DNA from 4 places in the Pantoea sp. SGAir0180 genome. Region 1 is predicted to be linked to each of the others. Evidence: predicted binding sites of a transcription regulator. Region 1 holds the regulator's gene; each other region holds the start of a gene.
What was found. Region 1 encodes CRP, which controls carbon source genes, mostly activating them, when cyclic AMP is high. Its sites were predicted from a motif close to ATGTGANNNNNNTCACAT; they were not measured.
Positions count from the first base shown of each region.

Region 2: the regulator CRP is predicted to act here: its motif matches at 1,527-1,544, upstream of C1N58_RS17290 (PTS mannitol transporter subunit IICBA).
Region 3: the regulator CRP is predicted to act here: its motif matches at 1,964-1,981, upstream of C1N58_RS13360 (PTS sugar transporter subunit IIB).
Region 4: the regulator CRP is predicted to act here: its motif matches at 3,583-3,600, upstream of C1N58_RS07470 (sugar transporter).

Region 1 is NZ_CP028071.1:4,122,768-4,127,803, forward strand. It holds gene C1N58_RS19265 (bifunctional acetylornithine/succinyldiaminopimelate transaminase) at 1-813, shown strand, start outside; gene C1N58_RS19270 (YccS/YhfK family putative transporter) at 815-2,890, opposite strand; gene crp (cAMP-activated global transcriptional regulator CRP) at 2,949-3,581, opposite strand; gene C1N58_RS19280 (OsmC family protein) at 3,884-4,288, shown strand; gene C1N58_RS19285 (phosphoribulokinase) at 4,318-5,036, opposite strand, start outside.
Region 2 is NZ_CP028071.1:3,688,896-3,693,931, forward strand. It holds gene C1N58_RS17285 (DUF3053 domain-containing protein) at 533-1,249, shown strand; gene C1N58_RS17290 (PTS mannitol transporter subunit IICBA) at 1,687-3,621, shown strand; gene mtlD (mannitol-1-phosphate 5-dehydrogenase) at 3,716-4,864, shown strand; gene C1N58_RS17300 (MltR family transcriptional regulator) at 4,872-5,036, shown strand, end outside.
Region 3 is NZ_CP028071.1:2,801,011-2,806,046, reverse strand. It holds gene lldD (FMN-dependent L-lactate dehydrogenase LldD) at 1-377, shown strand, start outside; gene C1N58_RS13375 (OsmC family protein) at 423-851, shown strand; gene C1N58_RS13370 (hypothetical protein) at 1,156-1,386, opposite strand; gene C1N58_RS13365 (hypothetical protein) at 1,494-1,664, opposite strand; gene C1N58_RS13360 (PTS sugar transporter subunit IIB) at 2,066-2,374, shown strand; gene C1N58_RS13355 (PTS sugar transporter subunit IIC) at 2,460-3,770, shown strand; gene C1N58_RS13350 (PTS lactose/cellobiose transporter subunit IIA) at 3,774-4,088, shown strand; gene C1N58_RS13345 (glycoside hydrolase family 1 protein) at 4,101-5,036, shown strand, end outside.
Region 4 is NZ_CP028071.1:1,594,251-1,599,286, forward strand. It holds gene C1N58_RS07450 (ABC transporter substrate-binding protein) at 1-1,308, shown strand, start outside; gene C1N58_RS07455 (DksA/TraR family C4-type zinc finger protein) at 1,409-1,675, shown strand; gene C1N58_RS07460 (YoaK family small membrane protein) at 1,678-1,776, opposite strand; gene C1N58_RS07465 (hypothetical protein) at 1,802-2,125, opposite strand; gene C1N58_RS07470 (sugar transporter) at 2,344-3,528, opposite strand; gene cybB (cytochrome b561) at 3,693-4,238, opposite strand; gene C1N58_RS07480 (hypothetical protein) at 4,292-4,414, shown strand; gene C1N58_RS07485 (hypothetical protein) at 4,442-4,699, opposite strand; gene C1N58_RS07490 (MFS transporter) at 4,864-5,036, opposite strand, start outside.

The DNA of each region.
Region 1 (5,036 bases):
TTCCATAATGCCTTTCATGGCCGGACGCTGTTTACGGTCACGGTAGGCGGCCAGCCAAAATATTCCGACGGTTTTGGCCCAAAACCCGCTGACATTGTGCATGTGCCCTTCAACGATTTGGCGGCAGTGAAAGCCGTTATCGACGACCACACCTGTGCGATTGTCGTTGAGCCCATTCAGGGTGAAGGTGGCGTCATGCCGGCCACGCCAGAATTTATGCAGGGGCTGCGTGAGCTCTGCGATAAACATCAGGCGTTGCTGGTGCTGGATGAAGTTCAGAGCGGTATGGGGCGCAGCGGTAAGCTGTTTGCTTATGAGCACTACGGCGTCACGCCAGACATTCTGACTTCGGCGAAAGCGCTGGGCGGTGGTTTTCCTGTCAGCGCGATGCTGACCACCGAGGAGGTGGCGTCAACGATGGCTCCTGGCGTGCATGGCACCACCTATGGTGGCAATCCGCTGGCCTGTGCGATTGCTGAAACCGCGCTGGATCTGATCAATACGCCAGACGTGCTGAACGGCGTGGAATCCCGTCGCCAGCAGTTTGTCGAGGCACTCAAGGCGATTGATGCCCGTTACGATCTGTTTAGCGATATTCGCGGCAAAGGCTTACTGGTAGGCGCGGCCCTGAAGCCGCAACATGCCGGAAAATCACGCGATATCCTCAATGCCGCCGCGGCTGAAGGCGTTATGGTGCTGGTGGCTGGTACGGATGTGATGCGTTTTGCCCCTTCACTGATTATTGAACCCGCCGATATTGAAGAAGGCATGGCGCGCTTTGCCAAAGCGGTCGGGAAAGTCCTGGCTGCCTGAGTTATTTTCGACCCATACTGCGAATCAGCCAGCGACCATGATGCGGTCGCTGGTTCCACGCCAGCGATGAGATCGTGTGCATCACCTTAAGATGATCCAGAATGCGCCTGATGTGCTGCTCCAGTACTGTGACCGGTCCCTCGTTGATATCTTCAATTCCCTGTAACAGATCGGTTTGCGAACTTTCGCCGTCATATTCAAGCCGCTGCTGGCAACGCTGCAGCGCAATTTCACACCATTGCAGATAGTGCTCCGCCAGCGTAGGCGGCAGCATGGTATGTTCGCGTGCCAGAATCGTCATGGCGTTGATGTGCTCAACGATAAACTGGCTGTGCGTGACCCATAAACGCATATCCTGTAAATAGCGTGCGTTAAACCCCGGCTCCTGCATCGCCTGATTTAGTGAGTTAAAGACTGCATTGTGGGCCTGATTAACGTTAACGCGCTGATAGGCGAGTACCTCGGGAGACTGTTCCGGACCAAGCAACATGCGTAACGCGTCCTGGAAAGCCTCAAGCACATCATGTGCGTTCTGTCGTAGCAGGGCACTTTGCCATTGCGGCCAAAGCCATAACGTTCCGCCAAACGCAATCAGGCAGCCCATCAGGGTATCCAGCAGGCGCGGCAGTAAGAATTGTGCGCCGTTAAGTGACAGAAGTTGCAGGGTATATACCGCGGTGACCGTGAACCCCACCATCGACCAGCCGTAAAACTGGCGGGTAAAGCGATAGCTGATAAAGGTAATCACCAGCATGATGCTCAACACCAGCGGTTCAGGGACATCCAGCCGCAGCGAGGCTGCCGCAATCACCAGCCCGGCAAAGGTGCCCAGCGCACGGTGCTGAATACGCACCCGTGTGGCGCTGTAGTTACTCTGGCTGACAAACATAATGGTCATCAGAATCCAGTAGGGTTTGGGAATCGAAAAGAACAGCGCCAGCCCGCTACCCAGCATCAGCATCACAGAAAAACGTCCGGCCGTGCGCAGGGCAGAAGAGCGCAGCGAGAGATAGCTTCTGAGTGCGGGCAGAAGCGGTAAACGGCGCTGGCGATCCGCCATCAAATCACGCTGATAAAGGGGCTTTTGTGTACGCAGTACCCGTGCGATGCGGCTGAAGTGATAAAGGCAAAAATTTCCTACCGGATTGTCCGGGTGCTGACGGGCGATTTTTTCCAGTGCCCCCAGCTGCTTGTCCATATCAAAGCGACTGGACAGTTGGTGGTACAGGATGTTGTCTGCCAGCTCACGTAAACGGGCGGAAATGGTTTTCGCATTCCAGCGAATCACGGCCTCAGCATGGCTTTGTTCTACCAGTTTTTGCACTTCTTCTGGCTGATGCAGGCTGACAGAAATGTGTTCCTGTAAATCCAGTGCGACCTGAAAAGCGCGGGTCAGTCGCTTATGACTGTGATCGCGGCTGGCGGACAGCATATGCATCTGCTGATAACAGGTGTTGATGAGGTCGATTGCTTTTTGTTGCCGCGCCAGCAACGGTGGTAGCGCCTTCTCCGGATCGGTAAGTTGCGTCAACAAGGTGTACTTGGCGTCACAATAGTTCGCCAGTTCGCGGTAAATCAGACTCAGGCTTTCACGCATTGGCTGCTCTTTCCACAGCCAAAACCAGAACCAGTTAAACAGGCCATACCACAGCGTACCGCCGATGTAGAGCAGGGGCGGTACGTAAATGGGCATGCGGCCAATCAGGCTGGTGGTAAATATCGCTGCGATCAGTGTGGCAGGGAGTAACCGTGCGTGCAGTGGGCTGATTTCACCTGTCACGCCCAGCAGCAAAGGCAGAGCGAAAAGAATAAGCGGTAAGGGCACGTCTTTAAACAGAAGCCACTGCATCAGTAAGCTACCCAGGGCAAACAGGCTGCCGCCGACAATCAGGCGTTTAAAGAAGCGTTTGTGGGGTGTATCCAGACCGGCAATATTGCAGCAGGCAGGCACCAATGAGAACAGCAATCCTTTTTGCAGATCGCCAAACAGCCAGCCGAGCGCGACGGGGAGACACAACACCAGTGTCTGGCGCAGGGCATAGTTAACTTCAGGGTGATAAATTATTCTTCGCCACATCGGCTCAACGCAAATAATTCACGGCATAACGTTGCCATTATGCCGTGAAGAATAAAGCTTAGCGCGTGCCGTAAACAACAATTGTTTTGCCGTGTGCGGAGATCAGATTCTGGTCTTCCAGCATCTTCAAAATACGTCCCACGGTTTCACGTGAACATCCCACGATTTGGCCAATTTCCTGACGCGTAATTTTAATTTGCATGCCGTCAGGATGCGTCATGGCATCCGGCTGTTTCGCCAGGTTGAGCAACGTCTGCGCAATGCGACCGGTGACATCAAGGAACGCGAGGTTGCCCACTTTTTCCGATGTGACCTGCAGACGGCGCGCCATTTGCGAGGAGAGGCGCATGAGGATGTCCGGATTCACCTGAATCAGCTGACGGAATTTTTTGTAGGAAATCTCTGCCACTTCGCACGCGGTTTTCGCACGTACCCAGGCGCTGCGCTCCTGACCTTCTTCGAACAGGCCAAGCTCACCAATAAAGTCGCCCTGATTCAGATAGGACAGAATCATCTCCTTGCCTTCTTCATCCTTAATCAGTACCGCAACGGAACCTTTAACGATGTAGTAAAGCGTTTCCGCCTTTTCACCTTGATGAATGAGCGTACTTTTGGATGGATACTTGTGAATATGGCAATGGGACAGGAACCATTCAAGTGTAGGGTCTGTTTGCGGTTTGCCGAGAACCATTCGCTATTATCCTCTGTTGTAATCGTGCCCAAAATACAGGGCTCTGTTTCCCTGCCAGGCGATGTAAGCGTTAAGCGTCTTTCCATTCAGGAAATTATTCGGGCTGCATTCGGCGCAGTGCGCATCATTCTTCCCGGCTTCGTCTTCGGATGACGAAAAATATTTTCAGCTCTGTTTGTAGCACAGCTTACGTCGACTGTCTTGTGTTGTCTCGCTTCAGCAAGATGGCGTTTTCTCTGGATTGCTGTTTCCCAGGCAAAAGCGTACGCTGAGCCAAAACAGGGTATTCTGAGGTCAAAATTATGCAGGCACGCGTCAAATGGGTTGAAGGGTTAACATTCCTGGGGGAATCATCGTCCGGCCATCAGGTACTGATGGATGGCAATTCTGGCGATAAAGCGCCGAGCCCTATGGAGATGGTGCTGATGGCGGCAGGGGGATGCAGCGCCATTGACGTTGTGTCAATTTTGCAAAAAGGCCGCAACGATGTGGTTGATTGCGAAGTGAAACTATCGTCTGAACGTCGGGAAGAAGCCCCCCGCATCTTTACCCATATCAATCTGCATTTTATCGTCAGCGGCAACGCACTTTCGGATAAAGCCGTGGCACGCGCTGTCGATCTGTCAGCGGAAAAATATTGCTCTGTCGCCATCATGTTAGGCAAAGGCGTCAACATTACCCACAGCTACGAAGTGATCGCGCTATAATCTCACAGAGGCCAGGCTGGCCTCTGTGGTTATTCAATCCGTTTCCCTTCCATGAGCCGTTTTACTAACGGCGCCATAATTAACTCCATCGCCAGTCCCATTTTGCCGCCGGGTACCACCAGCGTGTTGATATTGGAAATAAACGATCCCTGCAGCATGGCCAGCAGATAGGGAAAATCAATGTCTTCCAGCCCCTGAAAGTGGATAACCACAAAGCTTTCATCCAGCGAAGGGATGGTGCGCGCGGCAAAGGGATTAGAGGTATCCACCGTGGGGACGCGCTGAAAGTTAATATGGGTTCGTGAAAACTGCGGCGTAATGAAATTGATGTAATCTTCCATGGAACGCACTACCGAATCCATCACCGCTTCGCGTGAATGGCCACGCTCGCTGGTATCGCGCACCAGTTTCTGAATCCACTCCAGGTTGACGATGGGCACGACGCCGACCAGCAAATCGACTTTTTCCGCCACATTGTGTTGTGCAGTCACCACGCCGCCGTGCAAGCCTTCATAAAACAGCACATCCATATCCGGAGGTAACGGTTGCCAGGGCGTGAAGGTGCCGGGAACCTGGTTCCAGGGAACGGCTTCATCATAGGTGTGCAGATACTTACGCGACTGGCCCTTACCGTGTTCGCCGTATTCGATGAACGTTTGCTCCAGCAGGCCAAAATCATTCGCCTCCGGGCCAAAGTAGCTGATATGTCGCCCCAGATCGCGCGCTTTTCGGATAGCCATGTCCATTT
Region 2 (5,036 bases), 430 kb from region 1:
AATTTATCAAGCTACGCACTGGCGATGCCGTGGCTGTCGTGCCGCCAGCGCCCAAAGACATAACGGTTATCAGGCAATCACCAGTACGATTAATCCTGCTCTGTCATTTGGACAGGCCCTTCCCATAGCGAGCCAGAGCAACGGGTTGCACTACTTTAAGGCAACTGAACAATGAAAGGGCATTTAGAGGATAGTTGTTAATACAGCCTGCACCCGGTACGGGATGCTCAGGCAGTGAGCGCGGTCCGGGCAGGCTTAACAAAGGGCGTCTGAACAGGCCCCGATCCGGGTTTATTCTTACTGCCTTTACAGCACGAGCCGCCCCTTATCGGGTATGGAAAAAAGCCTTTTCACTGCTCTTTAACAGGCTTTGTAAACGGATGAGGCCCTGATTTTACGTTTAACCTCTTTTTTCTTACCCATAATGGCCTGACAGCGCGCTTTCACATTGTGTGGCCATTAACGTTTGTTCTATTCTTTAGGCCACTGCTTACCCGGACATCAGCCAGTTTTACTGACAGGAGTTGAACCCATGGCTTCAGGAATTTCCCGCGTCCTGGCACGCAGCGGCATTATGCTGGCTGGCGTGCTTATCGTTCTGCAACTCACCGCGTGTGGTGATAAAGAAGGCGAACAACGCAAAGCGTTTATCGATTTCATGCAAAATACCGTTATGCGTAGCGGTGAACATCTGCCGAGTCTGAGTGAAAACCAGAAACAGAGTTTTGGTCCCTTTGCTGGGGATTACGCGATTTTGTATGGTTTCTCACAACAGGTGAATAAGACGGTCGATCAGGGCATGCGCCCGGTCGTGGATGAGCTTTCTGCTATTCGCGTGCCGCAGGACTACCTGAGTCGCCGGGATTCTCTGGCTCAGGCCACCAGCGCCCTGACCGTCGCCACCCAACAACTCGAAAGCGCCAAAATGCAGGCGGATAAGAGCAAAGCCGGTTTGAAACAGTCTGACGATCTGAAAAAGGTTTTCGATACCGCCTATGACAAGGTCGTCACTCAGCCTGCCGCTCAGTTGATCCCATTGTTACCTAAACTCCAGGCGCTTAGTCAGGATGCGGTTAAAACTGGTGAATTTCTTCAGGCACAGGGGACACGCGTCAGTTTTAATAATGGCGGAGTCCAGTTCCCTACTCAGGAACAGGCTACCCAGTACAACAGCCTGATGACCAGTTTATCAGCGAATGTCCAGGCACTGACTCAGGCCAAGAATGCCGTTCAGGGCACGGGACAATAAATTTCACACGGACAGATTAGCGACTGTCCACCTCATAATCACTTCACCACGCGCTTACGCTTCATAAAAACGGGCCAGATCAAAATGTGATCTGGCCCGTTTTTTATTAAATTAAGTTGTGACTTTAATCACATTTTATAAACAAAGCAGCATGATAAAAGTGTGATAAATATCACTTAAAGTAAAAAGAAACGGTCAGAAAGTGGTCATAACTTTCCTGTATGACCCTTATTTTGTGATCTAAATCACTTAAAACGCCCCTGTCACCCCGTCATAAATGTGACCTGCATCACTCATGGGGTCACCCACTACGCAGGCCAATATTCGCGTGATAAAGTCCGCCTGCATACAGTAATACTGACGGCGCATCGCCGTAGTGGCTAAACAAAAACAAACGCGCGCTCCTGTTGCAGCGCGTCTCAACAAGGGGTGGGCTTATGTCCTCATCAGTAAAGGTCAAAGTTCAAAGCTTTGGTCGCTTTTTGAGTAATATGGTGATGCCTAACATCGGCGCGTTTATCGCCTGGGGTATTATCACCGCGCTGTTTATTCCAACGGGCTGGATTCCAAACGCAACACTGGCGAAACTTGTCGCCCCGATGATCACTTACCTGCTGCCATTGCTAATTGGCTTTACAGGTGGACGTCTGGTGGGAGGCGATCGCGGCGGTGTGGTGGGTGCCATCACGACAATGGGCGTGATTGTCGGTGCTGATATGCCGATGTTCCTCGGCTCGATGATCGCAGGCCCGCTTGGTGGCTGGGCAATCAAGTCATTTGACCGCATGGTTGACGGCAAAATCAAAAGCGGCTTCGAAATGCTGGTTAACAACTTCTCTGCCGGGATCATCGGCATGTTGTTGGCGTTGCTGGCCTTCCTGGCGATTGGTCCCCTTGTCGAAGGTTTGTCACATATCCTGTCCGCTGGCGTCAATTTGATGGTGCAAAATAACCTGCTGCCATTGACGTCTGTCTTTGTCGAACCGGCAAAAATCCTGTTTCTTAATAATGCTATTAACCACGGCATCTTCTCACCGTTGGGGATTCAACAGGCAAGCGAAGCCGGTAAGTCAATCTTCTTCCTGATTGAAGCCAACCCAGGCCCGGGTATGGGCGTACTGATGGCCTATATGTTCTTTGGTCGTGGTAGTGCGAAGCAGTCTGCCGGCGGTGCGGCTATCATCCACTTCCTGGGCGGTATTCACGAAATCTACTTCCCTTATGTCCTGATGGCACCACGCCTGCTGCTGGCCGTGATCCTCGGCGGTATGACCGGCGTGTTTACTCTGACGGTTCTGCATGGCGGCCTGGTTTCCCCTGCCTCACCGGGATCTATCCTGGCGGTATTAGCCATGACGCCAAAAGGCGCTTATTTTGCGAATATTGCCGCCGTCTTCGCTGCTTTTGCTGTTTCCTTCGTGGTCTCTGCTATTTTGCTCAAAACCAGCAAAGTGAAAGAAGACGATGATATCAAAGCGGCTACGCAGCGCATGCATGATATGAAAGCCGAGTCAAAAGGGCAGGCGGTGTCAGGTGCCGCGGTTGCCAGCGATGCGATGAGCGTTGACCTGAACCATGTGCGTAAAATCATCGTGGCTTGTGATGCCGGCATGGGGTCAAGCGCTATGGGGGCAGGCGTACTGCGTAAGAAAGTTCAGGATGCAGGCTTAACGCATGTGTCGGTAACCAACAGCTCCATTAACGCGCTGCCGGGTGATGTTGACTTAGTCATTACGCATCGCGATTTGACCGAACGCGCCATTCGTCAGGCTCCTCATGCCCAACACATTTCACTGAATAACTTTCTGGACAGTGCTCTGTACAGCACGCTGACCCAGCGCCTGGCGGCGGCAAACCGGAGTGAAGCGAACCGGGAAGTCGTACAGAAAACATTGGGTGACAGCTATGATGACGGCAGTGCCAACCTGTTTAAACTGGGGGCGAGCAATGTGTTCCTGGGACTGAATGCCAGTAATAAAGAGCAGGCCATCCGCTTTGCGGGTGAGCAGTTGGTGAAAGGGGGTTATGTTCAGCCCGAGTACGTTGATGCGATGCTGGAGCGGGAAAAGCTGACGCCGACATACCTTGGCGAATCGATCGCGGTCCCGCACGGCACGGTTGAGGCTAAAGACCGGGTGCTGAAAACCGGTGTGGTTTTCTGCCAGTACCCTGCTGGCGTGCAGTTTGGTGATGAACCCGATGAGGTGGCGCGCCTGGTCATTGGTATCGCCGCCCGCAATAACGAGCATATTCAGGTGATCACCAGCCTGACCAACGCACTTGACGATGAGCAGGTCATTGAAAAACTGGCTCATACCAACAGCGTTCAAGATGTGCTGGATCTGTTATCAGGCAAGCCAGCGTTAGCCTGATTCGGTCCGACATTTTCCCTGGGGCGGTTATGCCCGTCCCACTTTGTTGGGGCGGACATGCCCGCCCCGTTGTCATTTGATATGGGTCAAAATTATGAAAGCGTTACATTTTGGAGCGGGTAATATTGGTCGCGGTTTTATTGGTAAACTGCTGGCAGACGCAGGTATTGAGCTGGTTTTCGCAGATGTGAATCAGACGGTACTGGATGCCCTGAATGCACGTCATGAATATCCTGTGCATGTCGTCGGTGAACAGGCCAACGTCGACATCGTTACAGGCGTCAGCGCCGTTAACAGTACCAGCGACGATATTATCCCTCTGATCGCTGAAGTTGATCTCGTTACCACTGCGGTTGGCCCGCAAATCCTGGAACGCATCGCCACCAGCGTCGCCAAAGGTCTGGCCAAACGCAGTGATAACGGCAATGTTCAGCCGCTAAATATTATCGCCTGTGAAAATATGGTTCGCGGTACCAGTCAGCTCAAACAGCATGTGCTCCAGGCACTACCGTCCCAGTATCACGCCTGGCTTGAGGCGCATGTTGGCTTTGTCGATTCTGCGGTTGATCGTATTGTACCGCCTTCTGAAGCCGGCAGTGAGGATCCGCTGGAAGTCACCGTGGAAACCTTCAGCGAATGGATTGTGGATAAGACCCAGTTTAAGGGCGATCTGCCCACCATGCCGGGCATGGAACTGACTGACAACCTGATGGCCTTTGTTGAGCGTAAGCTTTTTACACTCAACACCGGCCACGCGATTACGGCCTACCTGGGACAACGGGCTGGCCACCAGACCATCCGCGATGCCATTCTTGATGAGGGTATTCGCGCCGTCGTTCAGGGCGCCATGGAAGAGAGTGGCGCGGTGCTCATCAAACGTTATGGGTTCGACGCCGATAAACATGCTGCCTATATCCAGAAAATCCTGGGCCGCTTTGAAAATCCTTACTTAAAAGATGATGTTGAACGCGTGGGTCGGCAGCCACTTCGTAAGTTAAGTGCGGGCGATCGCCTGATTAAACCAACGCTGGGCACACTGGAATACGGATTGCCGCATGCCAATTTGGTGAAAGGGATTGCGGCCGCCATGCACTACCACAGCGACCAGGATCCGCAGGCGCAAGAGCTGGCTGCACTGCTGGCGGAAAAAGGGCCACAGGCAACCCTGGCTCAGGTATCTGGCCTGGAGGCTGACAGTGAGATTGTAAAAGAAGCCGTTAGCGCCTGGCACGCCATGGCATAATAACGCCATGTTAGCAATCCAGATCGGGGGCGATGACGTCGCCTCCGACAGCAGTACGACATTGACGCAGGCCATAATGGAAGAAAAGCAGGCTTTTGAAAATCGTGTGCTTGAACGTCTGAACGCGGGGCGATCGGTGCGGAGCTTTCTGTTCGCCGCAGTTGAACTGCTG
Region 3 (5,036 bases), 1.3 Mb from region 1:
TGGTCTCAAACCATGGCGGACGCCAGCTGGACGGCGTGTTGTCTTCGGCTCGTGCCTTACCGGCCATCGCGGATGCGGTGAAGGGGGATATGACGATTCTTGCCGACAGCGGCATCCATAATGGGCTTGATGTGGTGCGCATGATTGCGTTGGGCGCAGATACTGTTCTGCTGGGACGGGCCTTTGTTTACGCGCTGGCCACACATGGCCAACGTGGCGTCGAACATCTGCTGACGCTGATTGAAAACGAAATGAAAGTCGCGATGACCTTAACAGGCGCGAAGTGTATAGCCGATATCAACCAGACGTCGCTGGTGCAGGCGAATGCGTTGCTGGGCGAAGTGGCCCTGCATCCGGCCTCATGCCCGGCAAACTGAGCGACGTTGTCTATACTTACCTTCTTTACCAACAGGAGGAATGATATGACCATTCATAAGAAAGGTTCGGCGCATTGGGAAGGCGATATCAAAGGCAAAGGCACAGTCAGCACAGAAAGTGGTGTACTGAACCAGCAACCTTACGGCTTTAACACCCGTTTCGAAGGGCAGAAAGGCACCAATCCGGAAGAGCTTATCGGCGCAGCACATGCCGCCTGTTTTTCAATGGCACTGTCGCTCATGTTAGGTAACTCAGGCCATAAACCTGAAAGCATTGATACCAGTGCCGATGTGTCGCTGGACAAAAAAGGTGAAGGCTTCGCGATTACGAAAGTGGCACTGACCAGCACCATCTCGCTGCCGGGCATTGATAACGACACCTTTGATGAAATCATCAATAAAGCTAAAGCCGGCTGTCCGGTTTCGCAGGTGCTTAATGCAGAAATCACACTCGATTACACGCTGAATAACTGATTGCGTACCTGAGTCGCCTTCTGGCGGCTCCCGCAGCAATCTTGCAGCATCAGGATGCGCCTCAGGGCGCATTTTCGCTTTCTTCAGAGGGACACTGAAATGGCAAAAAAGACGGAAAAGGGGTGCGGGTTTTGCTGAGCATGGGTGGCGGACTGCTGCTGATCCACAGGGCCGCAATGTTATGGGGCTGAAAACCTGGCTGTCGCGCCACAAACCCGGCGTGTTGCTGATGGTGGTACTGCTGCTGGAGGTAATCTGTTTCCTTCTTACCGCCTCGTGGCTGCCATGGAATGCATGACAGCAATCAGGCGTAAATCTCTTCACTCCGCTTCACACGTACATCCGTGCGCGCAATACGGTACGCCTTGCCGGGATCGCCCGCGACAAACTCAAACGTAGGTGAGTAATAAAACGGCAGCCAGCCACCGTATCCGCTTTCCCATTCCCAGCGAACCGGACAGGGCCACAGAATGCCTTCATACAAAATGTAATAAACCCAACGCCCGGTAGGACGGCGGGGACGACTACTTTTCATGGGATTCACAACTGTGTTGGTGTAGAACAGCTTATATTTTGAACGTTAAGCGGCAACCTTGCAATGTCATCGGCTACTTTTTGTGCCATTCGCCCTGTACCGCTTTCTTAACGATGCACTTCGCCACATATCAGCACGACGTTAGGACGCACTTTATGGATACGATTTGCCATGACTTCACAGGCGGTTTTCGTCGGATAAATGCGTTCTGACACCGGTAAAGCTTCACAGGCATCGTGTCCACACGCGCTGACCAATAACACAAAACCAATTAACATAACCGACTCCTTATCCCGGTCCGCGTACTGCGAGAAGGGTGAGTGTTCCTTTATATATCACCAGTATAGCTAATTGCCGCCGGACGCCCGTGTTACGGCAGTCGGTATCGGATTGCTCTGAGCAATTATACGCGTTACCCGCTTATCAGGCAGTGAATTCTTACCCATCACTGCGATGGACAGCGCCGACGATATGGCTGAGTGAACCGCCGTTTTATTGCCTCAGCATGACGAGAAACGGGCTTCCTGATAAGGCTTATTCAGGTGTTTATTCGCCCCGAACCTCTTTAATGCTCGCGTTTTGATACTTCTCACACTTCTGATACGCAAATCTGAAACCGGTTGCAGAAAATTTTCACCCTGTGTATTCGTTAATCATTCACCACAAAGAGGAATACACCATGACGAAGATTTTACTGTGCTGTGCTGCGGGCATGTCCACCAGTATGGTGGTGCAGAAAATGGAAAAGGCGGCGCAACAGCAAGGGCTGGACGTCGAGATAAAAGCTGTGGGGATTGAAGAGTTTAGAGACGATATCGCCGATTACGACTGCTGCCTGCTCGGGCCACAAATCAAATACAAGCTGGCCGATTTTCAACCGATCGCCCAGCAATACAGCAAGCCGGTTGCGGTCATCAACAGTATGGATTACGGCATGATGAATGGTGAAAAAATATTAAGCGACGCACTAAAGCTTATTCATACCTGACACCAGGGAGGTCCGGGATATATCACGCGAAACCCGCACTGCGTCAGGCAGGTTATTCTCTTTTGCCTCAGCAAGGAGTCAGGCAATGAGCCACTTCAGTGAATCTCTATTCGGCGTCATCGAAAACCGTATTAGCCCACTGGCGGGCCGTCTTTCCAGCCAGCGTCATGTCATCGCTATCCGGGACGGATTTATTGCCTCCATGCCGTTTCTGATCGTGGGCTCGTTTATGCTGTTGTTTGCTCATCCGCCTTTTTCGGCAGACAGCAGTTGGGCGTTCGCACAGTGGTGGCTGGGCATGGTAAAGGCGCATGAAGAACAAATCATGATGCCGTACAACATGACGATGGGCATTATGGCGCTCTATATCGCCAGTGCCATCGCCTATAACCTCGCAAACAGTTATAAGATGAATGGCTTTATGGCGGCCAGTCTGTCGCTGATGGCGTTTCTGGTGGTGGCGGCACCGCAGAGCGGCAAAACGTTGCCGGTTGGTTCGCTGGGCGGGGAGGGCATTTTTACCGCCATTCTGGTCGCGCTCTTTGCGACGGAGCTGATGCACGTTCTGCAGAAATACAACATCGGTTTCAAACTGCCCGAGCAGGTGCCGCCGAAGATCCGTCAGTCGTTCGATTTGCTCATCCCGATTATCACGATTTTTATCACGCTGTTTCCCCTGAGCCTGTGGGTACAGGCGCAGTTCGGCATGTTGCTGCCTCAGGCCATCATGGCTATTTTCTCGCCGATCATCTCTGCCTCCGATTCGCTGCCTGCCGTGCTGGTGGCGGTACTGCTGTGCCATCTGCTGTGGTTTGCAGGCATTCATGGGGCGGTGATTGTCGGGGGCATATTGCAGGCTTTCTGGCTGACCAATCTCGGTCTGAATCAGCAGGCGCTGAACGCGGGAGAACCCATCAGCCACGTGTTTATTGAACCTTTCTGGCAGTTTTTTATTGTTATCGGTGGCTCCGGTTCGACGATGGGGTTGGTGTTGCTTTACTTGCGCAGTCAGTCAGCACATCTGCGATCGATTGGAAAACTGAGTGTGGTGCCCAGCATGTTCAACATCAACGAACCGGTGATTTTTGGTTCACCGGTCGTGATGAACCCCATTCTGTTTATCCCTTTTATTCTTGCCCCGTTAGTTAACGCCGTCATTGCCTGGATCGCCACCAAAACGAACCTGATTAATCACGTGATCTCACTGGCTCCGTGGACGACGCCCGCCCCCATTGGGGCCGCCTGGTCAACCGGCTGGGACTGGCGCGTCATTGTGTTGATTGCCGTGCTGGTCACTATTGCCACGCTGATCTACTACCCGTTTTTCAAAATGTACGAGCGTCAACTGCTGCAGCAAGAGCAACCCTCTGCCGCAGCGCAACCGGTTAAGGAGTAACCCATGGAAATTGATGAAAGCACGGTAATCGAACTGATTATCCAGGCAGGCGAAGCTCGCTCCTGTTCAATGGAGGCGTTGCGGGCGGCGCGGCAGCAAAACTGGGCGCAGGCGGACAGTATGCTCAGTGCCGCAACCGCGGCGGCCAAAGCAGCCCATCAAACGCAGACGCAGCTCATTGGCGCTGATGAGGGCAGCGGAAAGATTCCGGTCAGTCTGATTATGGTCCATGCTCAGGACCACCTGATGAACGCAATGCTCTGTCGCGAACTGGCTGAGGAGATCATTCAACTGCGCCGGGAGTTAGCCGCACGTTAAACAGGAGGTTATATGCAACATTCGACATTGCCCGCGTTTCCCAGGGACTTTCTCTGGGGCGCGTCCACCTCAGCTTATCAGGTTGAAGGGGCCTGGAATGAAGAGGGCAAAGGGCCTTCCGTCATTGACCAGGCAACCTTCCATCAGGACCTTACCGATTTTACCGTTTGCAGCGATCACTATCATCGTTTCAGAGAGGACATCGCGCTGCTGGCGGAGATGGGATTAAAAACCTACCGCTTTTCCATTGCCTGGAGCCGTCTTTATCCCGAGGGCGATGGTGCGTTGAACCCGGCGGGCGTGGCTTTTTATCAGCAGGTGATCGATGAACTCTGTCGGTACGGCATTACGCCGCTGGTCACCCTTTATCATTTTGATTTGCCCTGGGCGTTGCAGCAGGCGGGCGGCTGGTCTTCACGGCGTACAGTGGCGGCCTTTGAGCGTTTTGCCATCACCTGCTTTGAGCACTATGGTCGTCAGGTTAAGTACTGGCTGACCATCAACGAACAGAACATGATGATCCTCAAGGGCGATGTGATTGGTACGTTGCCACCCGGCACCGCCGATCCGCAGAAAACGCTGTATCAGCAGAATCATCATATGATGCTGGCACAGGCGAAAGCGATGATCGCCTGCCATGAACGGTTGCCGGATGCCAAAATTGGCCCGGCACCCAATATCTCCTGCGTCTATGCCGCCAGTGCGCGGCCGGAAGATGTGCTGGCAGCCGATAATTTCTCTGCAATTCGCAACTGGCTCTATCTGGATCTGGCGGTCCATGGTCGCTATAACGCCGTGGTCTGGGCTTTCCTGAAACAGCGCGGCTGGTTACCGACGATCGAAGACGATGACATGGCCATCATCGCCGCAGGCAAGCCGGATTTTATCGCCTTTAATTATTATGCGTCCGCGACGGTGGGAGCCGAAGGCGAGGGTGAGCAAAGCGAA
Region 4 (5,036 bases), 1.8 Mb from region 1:
CAGAGCAATAAGCTGTTTACGCCCAGTCGTGATTTTAATGCGGATGACGTCATCTTCTCTTTTATGCGCCAGATGGACAGCAACCATCCCTATCACAACGTCTCGGGCGGGCACTATTCCAACTTCGACAGTCTTGAACTGGCCACGTTAATCACCCACATTGACCGCGTTGACGATCACACCGTGCGCTTTACGCTGGCGCACCCGGAAGCGCCATTTCTGGCCGATCTGGCCTGGTATTTCGCCTCCATTCACTCGGCTGAATATGCAGACAAGATGCTGAAAGCCGGCACACCGGAAAAAGTGGATAGCGATCCCATCGGAACCGGGCCTTTCCAGTTGGTTCAGTATCAAAAAGACTCACGCATTCTGTATAAGGCGTTTCCGGACTACTGGCAGGGCAAGGCCAGACTGGATAGGCTGATTTTCAGCATCACGCCAGACGCGGCCGTGCGCTACGCCAAACTGGAAAAAAATGAGTGTCAGGTCATGCCGTTCCCGAATCCTGCCGATCTCGAAAAAATGAAACAAAATCCGGACATCACGCTGAAACAGGCCGCGGGACTGAATACCGGTTTCCTGGCCTTTAACACCACCAAAGCCCCGACCGATAATGTGCAGGTTCGCCAGGCGCTGGCCATGGCGATCAACAAGCCTGCTATTATCGAGGCGATTTTTAAAGGCACTGGCGTGGTGGCGAAAAACATTCTGCCCCCCGGCGTCTGGAGTGCCGACAAAGACCTGAAGGATTACGATTACGACCCGGAAAAAGCGAAAGCGTTATTGCAACAGGCAGGCGTGAAACCAGGAACGGAAATTGCGCTCTGGGCGATGCCGGTACAGCGTCCCTATAATCCCAACGCACGCAGAATGGCGGAGATGATCCAGGCAGACTGGGCAAAAGTGGGCATCAAAGCCAATATTGTCAGTTACGAATGGGGCGAATACCTGAAACGTGTGCGCAGCGGTGAACATCAGGCGGCCCTGATGGGCTGGACGACGGCAACCGGGGATCCGGATAACTTCTTTGGTCCGCTTTACAGTTGCACGTCGGCGAAAGGGGGATCGAACTCATCAAAATGGTGCTATCAGCCCTTTGAAAAGCTGATTACCGCCGCCCGTGCCGAACCCGATCAAGCCAAACGCACGGTCATGTATCTGCAGGCGCAGCAAATCATGCACGACCAGATGCCGGCCGTAATGATTGCCCATTCCACCATTTTCGAACCGATCCGCAAATCGGTGACCGGTTACGAAGTGGATCCCTTCGGCAAACATATCTTTTATCAGGTCGATATTAAGCCGTAATGTCCGTCACCGGCTTCACAGGGAGGTGAGTCGGTTTGCCTGCAAAATCCCTGATATGTTGTACAGTTAACCTGTACAGGTAATGAAGTGGAGCACAAAAATGGCAAACGGCTGGGCAGCAGAAGGGGCAGTACAGGAGCAAATCGACAGCACCGTTAATGACGGTATCGAACGTGTGCGTCAGTCACTGGGACAGGGGGAAAGTGCCACAGAATGCGAACTGTGCGGCGAGCCGATTCCCGAAGCCCGCCGTCAGGCACTCAAGGGCGTGCGTTATTGCGTTTCCTGTCAGGAAAAGATCGATAAGCAGAAAAAAGAGAGCAGTCTCTACAACCGGCGTGGGAGTAAAGACAGCCAGCTACGCTGATCTCAGGAGCCAGGCATCGCCAGGCCGCTGCCGATGAACCAGGCGAGAAAGCCAATACCTGCCACGATGATAGCGATGGGGAACAGCAGACCAATTCTCATAATTATCCTGTGAGGTTACGCCACGTCAGGCCAGCCGCAAGGCGGCACGGTTGTTCTTCAGCAAAGTAAATAATTCAAACTGCGTGGCGTCCGTGATCTGACGCTGCACTTCACCTTGCGTATACAGCAGCAGATGAATATGCCCCAGTTGACGCCAGACGATGATCGCCGAGGCAATCAAGGCGCAGGTCGTTTCTGCCTGCACGCATTCTACTGTAGCGTAGCGAACGTCGTCTAAATCATTCGTGAAAATTTTCACCGCCTCAGCAGGTAAGATGGCCTGAAGATCCTGCAACATCACCCGGCTGACGCTACGCGACAGGTACAGCGTTAACCACTTTCTCGTCATGAACGTTGATCCTTTTTCGAGGTTAACGGATGTAATGGATGAGTCAGGTAGAAGGGCATCCTCTGACAATATAAGCGGTTATCCGGTGTGTTTAGCACCTCTGACGCGCTGCACCTTCGGACGCCGGAACAGGTCGTCTGGCCGTTCAGTGCCGCAGTGCATGATAGCAGACGAAGACGCATCGGCAGACTTCTGCGAGGCGCAGAAGCCTGCTTCAGTTAACCATTAGAGCGTAACTGTGGGTAGCGCCGGAAAATATACACGCACCATAGCAGCGCGACCAGGCCGATCATCGCTCCCACGTTACCGACGTCAGACAGGCTCATATATACGCTCACCTGACTGCCCAGTAACGCGCCCGCACCGATGCCGATGTTGTAAATGCCGGACATCAGCGACATCGCCACGTCGGTGGCATCGGGTGCCAGTGACAGGACACGGATTTGCATCGCCAGGCCAATCATCATCATCGCCATTCCCCAGATGACGCAGAGGGTGATAATCGCGCCAGGACGCACGGCGGCAAAAATTAACAGCCCCATGCATAAGGTGACCAGGGCGATGGCGCTGATCAGCAACGCTGAGGGAAAGCGTTTACCCAGCGAACTGAACAGCAGACTGCCAATAATGCCGGCAGAACCAAACAGTAACAGCAGCAGGGTGGTAAAACTTTCGCTGGCATTCGCCACCAGTTGCATAAAGGGTTCAATATAGCTGTAAGCCGTATAGTGCGCGGTCACAATGAGTGTAACCAGCAGGTACATGCCTGCCAGGGCCGGGCGGCGGAACAACAGCGGTACGCTGCTTAATGAACCGGTGTGTTCACTGGGCAGACGCGGCAAGACGCGCGCCAGCATAATCATCAGGATCAACGCTGACAGCCCGATCATGCCAAAGGTGGTGCGCCAACCCAGCGCCTGCCCCACAACGCGACCAATGGGCACCCCCAGCACCATGGCCAGTGCCGTACCGGTTGCCAGCATACTGAGCGCCTGCGTTTTTTTACCGGCAGGCGCCACACGAATGGCCAGTGAGGCGGTAATGGACCAGAACACCGCATGTGACAGCGCAATGCCAATGCGGGAAACGATTAACGAACTGAAGCTCCAGGCGAATGTCGAAAGAACATGGCTGGCTACAAAGAGGCTAAACAGTACCGTAAGCAGTAACCGCCGTTCAACATTACGCGTCAGCAGCATTAACGGCAGGGACAGCAGCGCCACCACCCAGGCATAAATTGTCAGCATAATGCCCACTTCAGCGGTTTTCATCGAAAACCCGGCAGCAATATCCGACAGTAAACCCACCGGTACGAACTCAGTGGTATTGAAAACAAAAGCGGCGATGGCCAGCAGCACCACGCGTAGCCAGGCCGTTTTACGGGAAACAGTTGTTAAAGGCATGAGAAGTTAAATCTGTCTGTGCGTCAAAAGAGGATGACAACGATCATCCCACGAAAGTGACCTGCGTCACAATTTAGTGGCTATTGTGTAGGAATCAAGCGCCGGGTGGAACCACCTGGCGCAGATTATGGTGATTTTTTAGCCCGATGTGCAGCGTCAGGGAATCAGGGCTGGCGCGTCCCGCGTCCCGGCATCATACGCAGCAGCGTATTGTCCTTCAGCGCATAGTGATGGAACAGGGCTGCAGCGACATGTAAGCCGATGAGCCAGTAGCCCAGTGGCGCCAGGGTTTCATGCCAGTCGACGAGCGTATCAGAGAGATCGAAATCAGGTTCCGCAGCGACCGGCATGGGAATGCCGAATAATAACCACTCGCGGCCCTTCAGGTAACGTGAGGCGATACCCAGCACCGGCAGGCTGATAAATAAGGCATAAATCAACGTGTGCGTCAGGTGCGCCAGGCCCGTTTGCCAGCGTGGCACGGGGGGCGTAATCGCAGGGCTGCGATGGCGAATTTTCAGCAGTAACCGTGACAGCATCACCACCAGAATGGTTGCGCCCGCGCTAAAGTGTGTCACGGTCATCACAAAGCGCTGCCAGGAGCCCCGTTCCACATAACCGCGCAGCTCCATCGTGGCATAGACAATAATCAGCAGCAGCACGGTCAGCCAGTGAAGGGCAATTTGAGACGCCGCATATTTATCACGCATGTTAAATCCCTGTATGAAGAGTAAGGCCTCTAAGATAACGGAAAAAAGGCAAAATGCTTAACGAATTGGCGACTTTAAGCGGGACGGCTACAGGGGCAGGTCGGCAGCAACTGAACGGCGGGCTGGCAGGGCAGATGGCGGCGATATTCCGCCATCCTCGTGAAAAACGCGGCTGAATGGGATCGCAAAGGCATGCGCTGTGATCAGAAATCGATACCGTGCTTCAGTCCAACGCTGTCATGCAGGGGTGGGGTTTGAGCAGACATAACCGGGCAACAGTCGTCGCAGCCTAATGCGCTGGCATAATATTTTCGGGCCTGCTGTATAGCCGCTGTTGCAGAGTAAAACGTGCCCAGAAACAGTCGGTCTTCCAGACCCGGAAGGTAGCGACAGCCTTTGGCGTGTACCACGTGGTTATCGTTATAACCGGATTGTTTATTGACGTAATAGTAATGCGCCATGAGGTCTCCCCTAACAGTGAATTCAAAGATGGCATTAATCTTTGGGATTAAACCGATTATAGCGGGGAAACACCGGTAGTTAGCAATGATACTGATAATACGGACAATTCTTGTACAGCGGACTTTCCGGGCCGCATTGTGCCCGGAAAATTTGTTAAGTTTTGCTAGAGTTTGCGTTGATGCAGCCGCCACGCGACCGCCAGAGCCAGCAGCAGCAGGGTAGAGATAAACACGGTTATGCCCGGCCAGCCAAACTGATGCCAGAAAAAGCCCCCTGCCGTACCCGCCACGCTGGACCCCACATAATAACTGAACAGATACAGTGAAGACGCCTGGC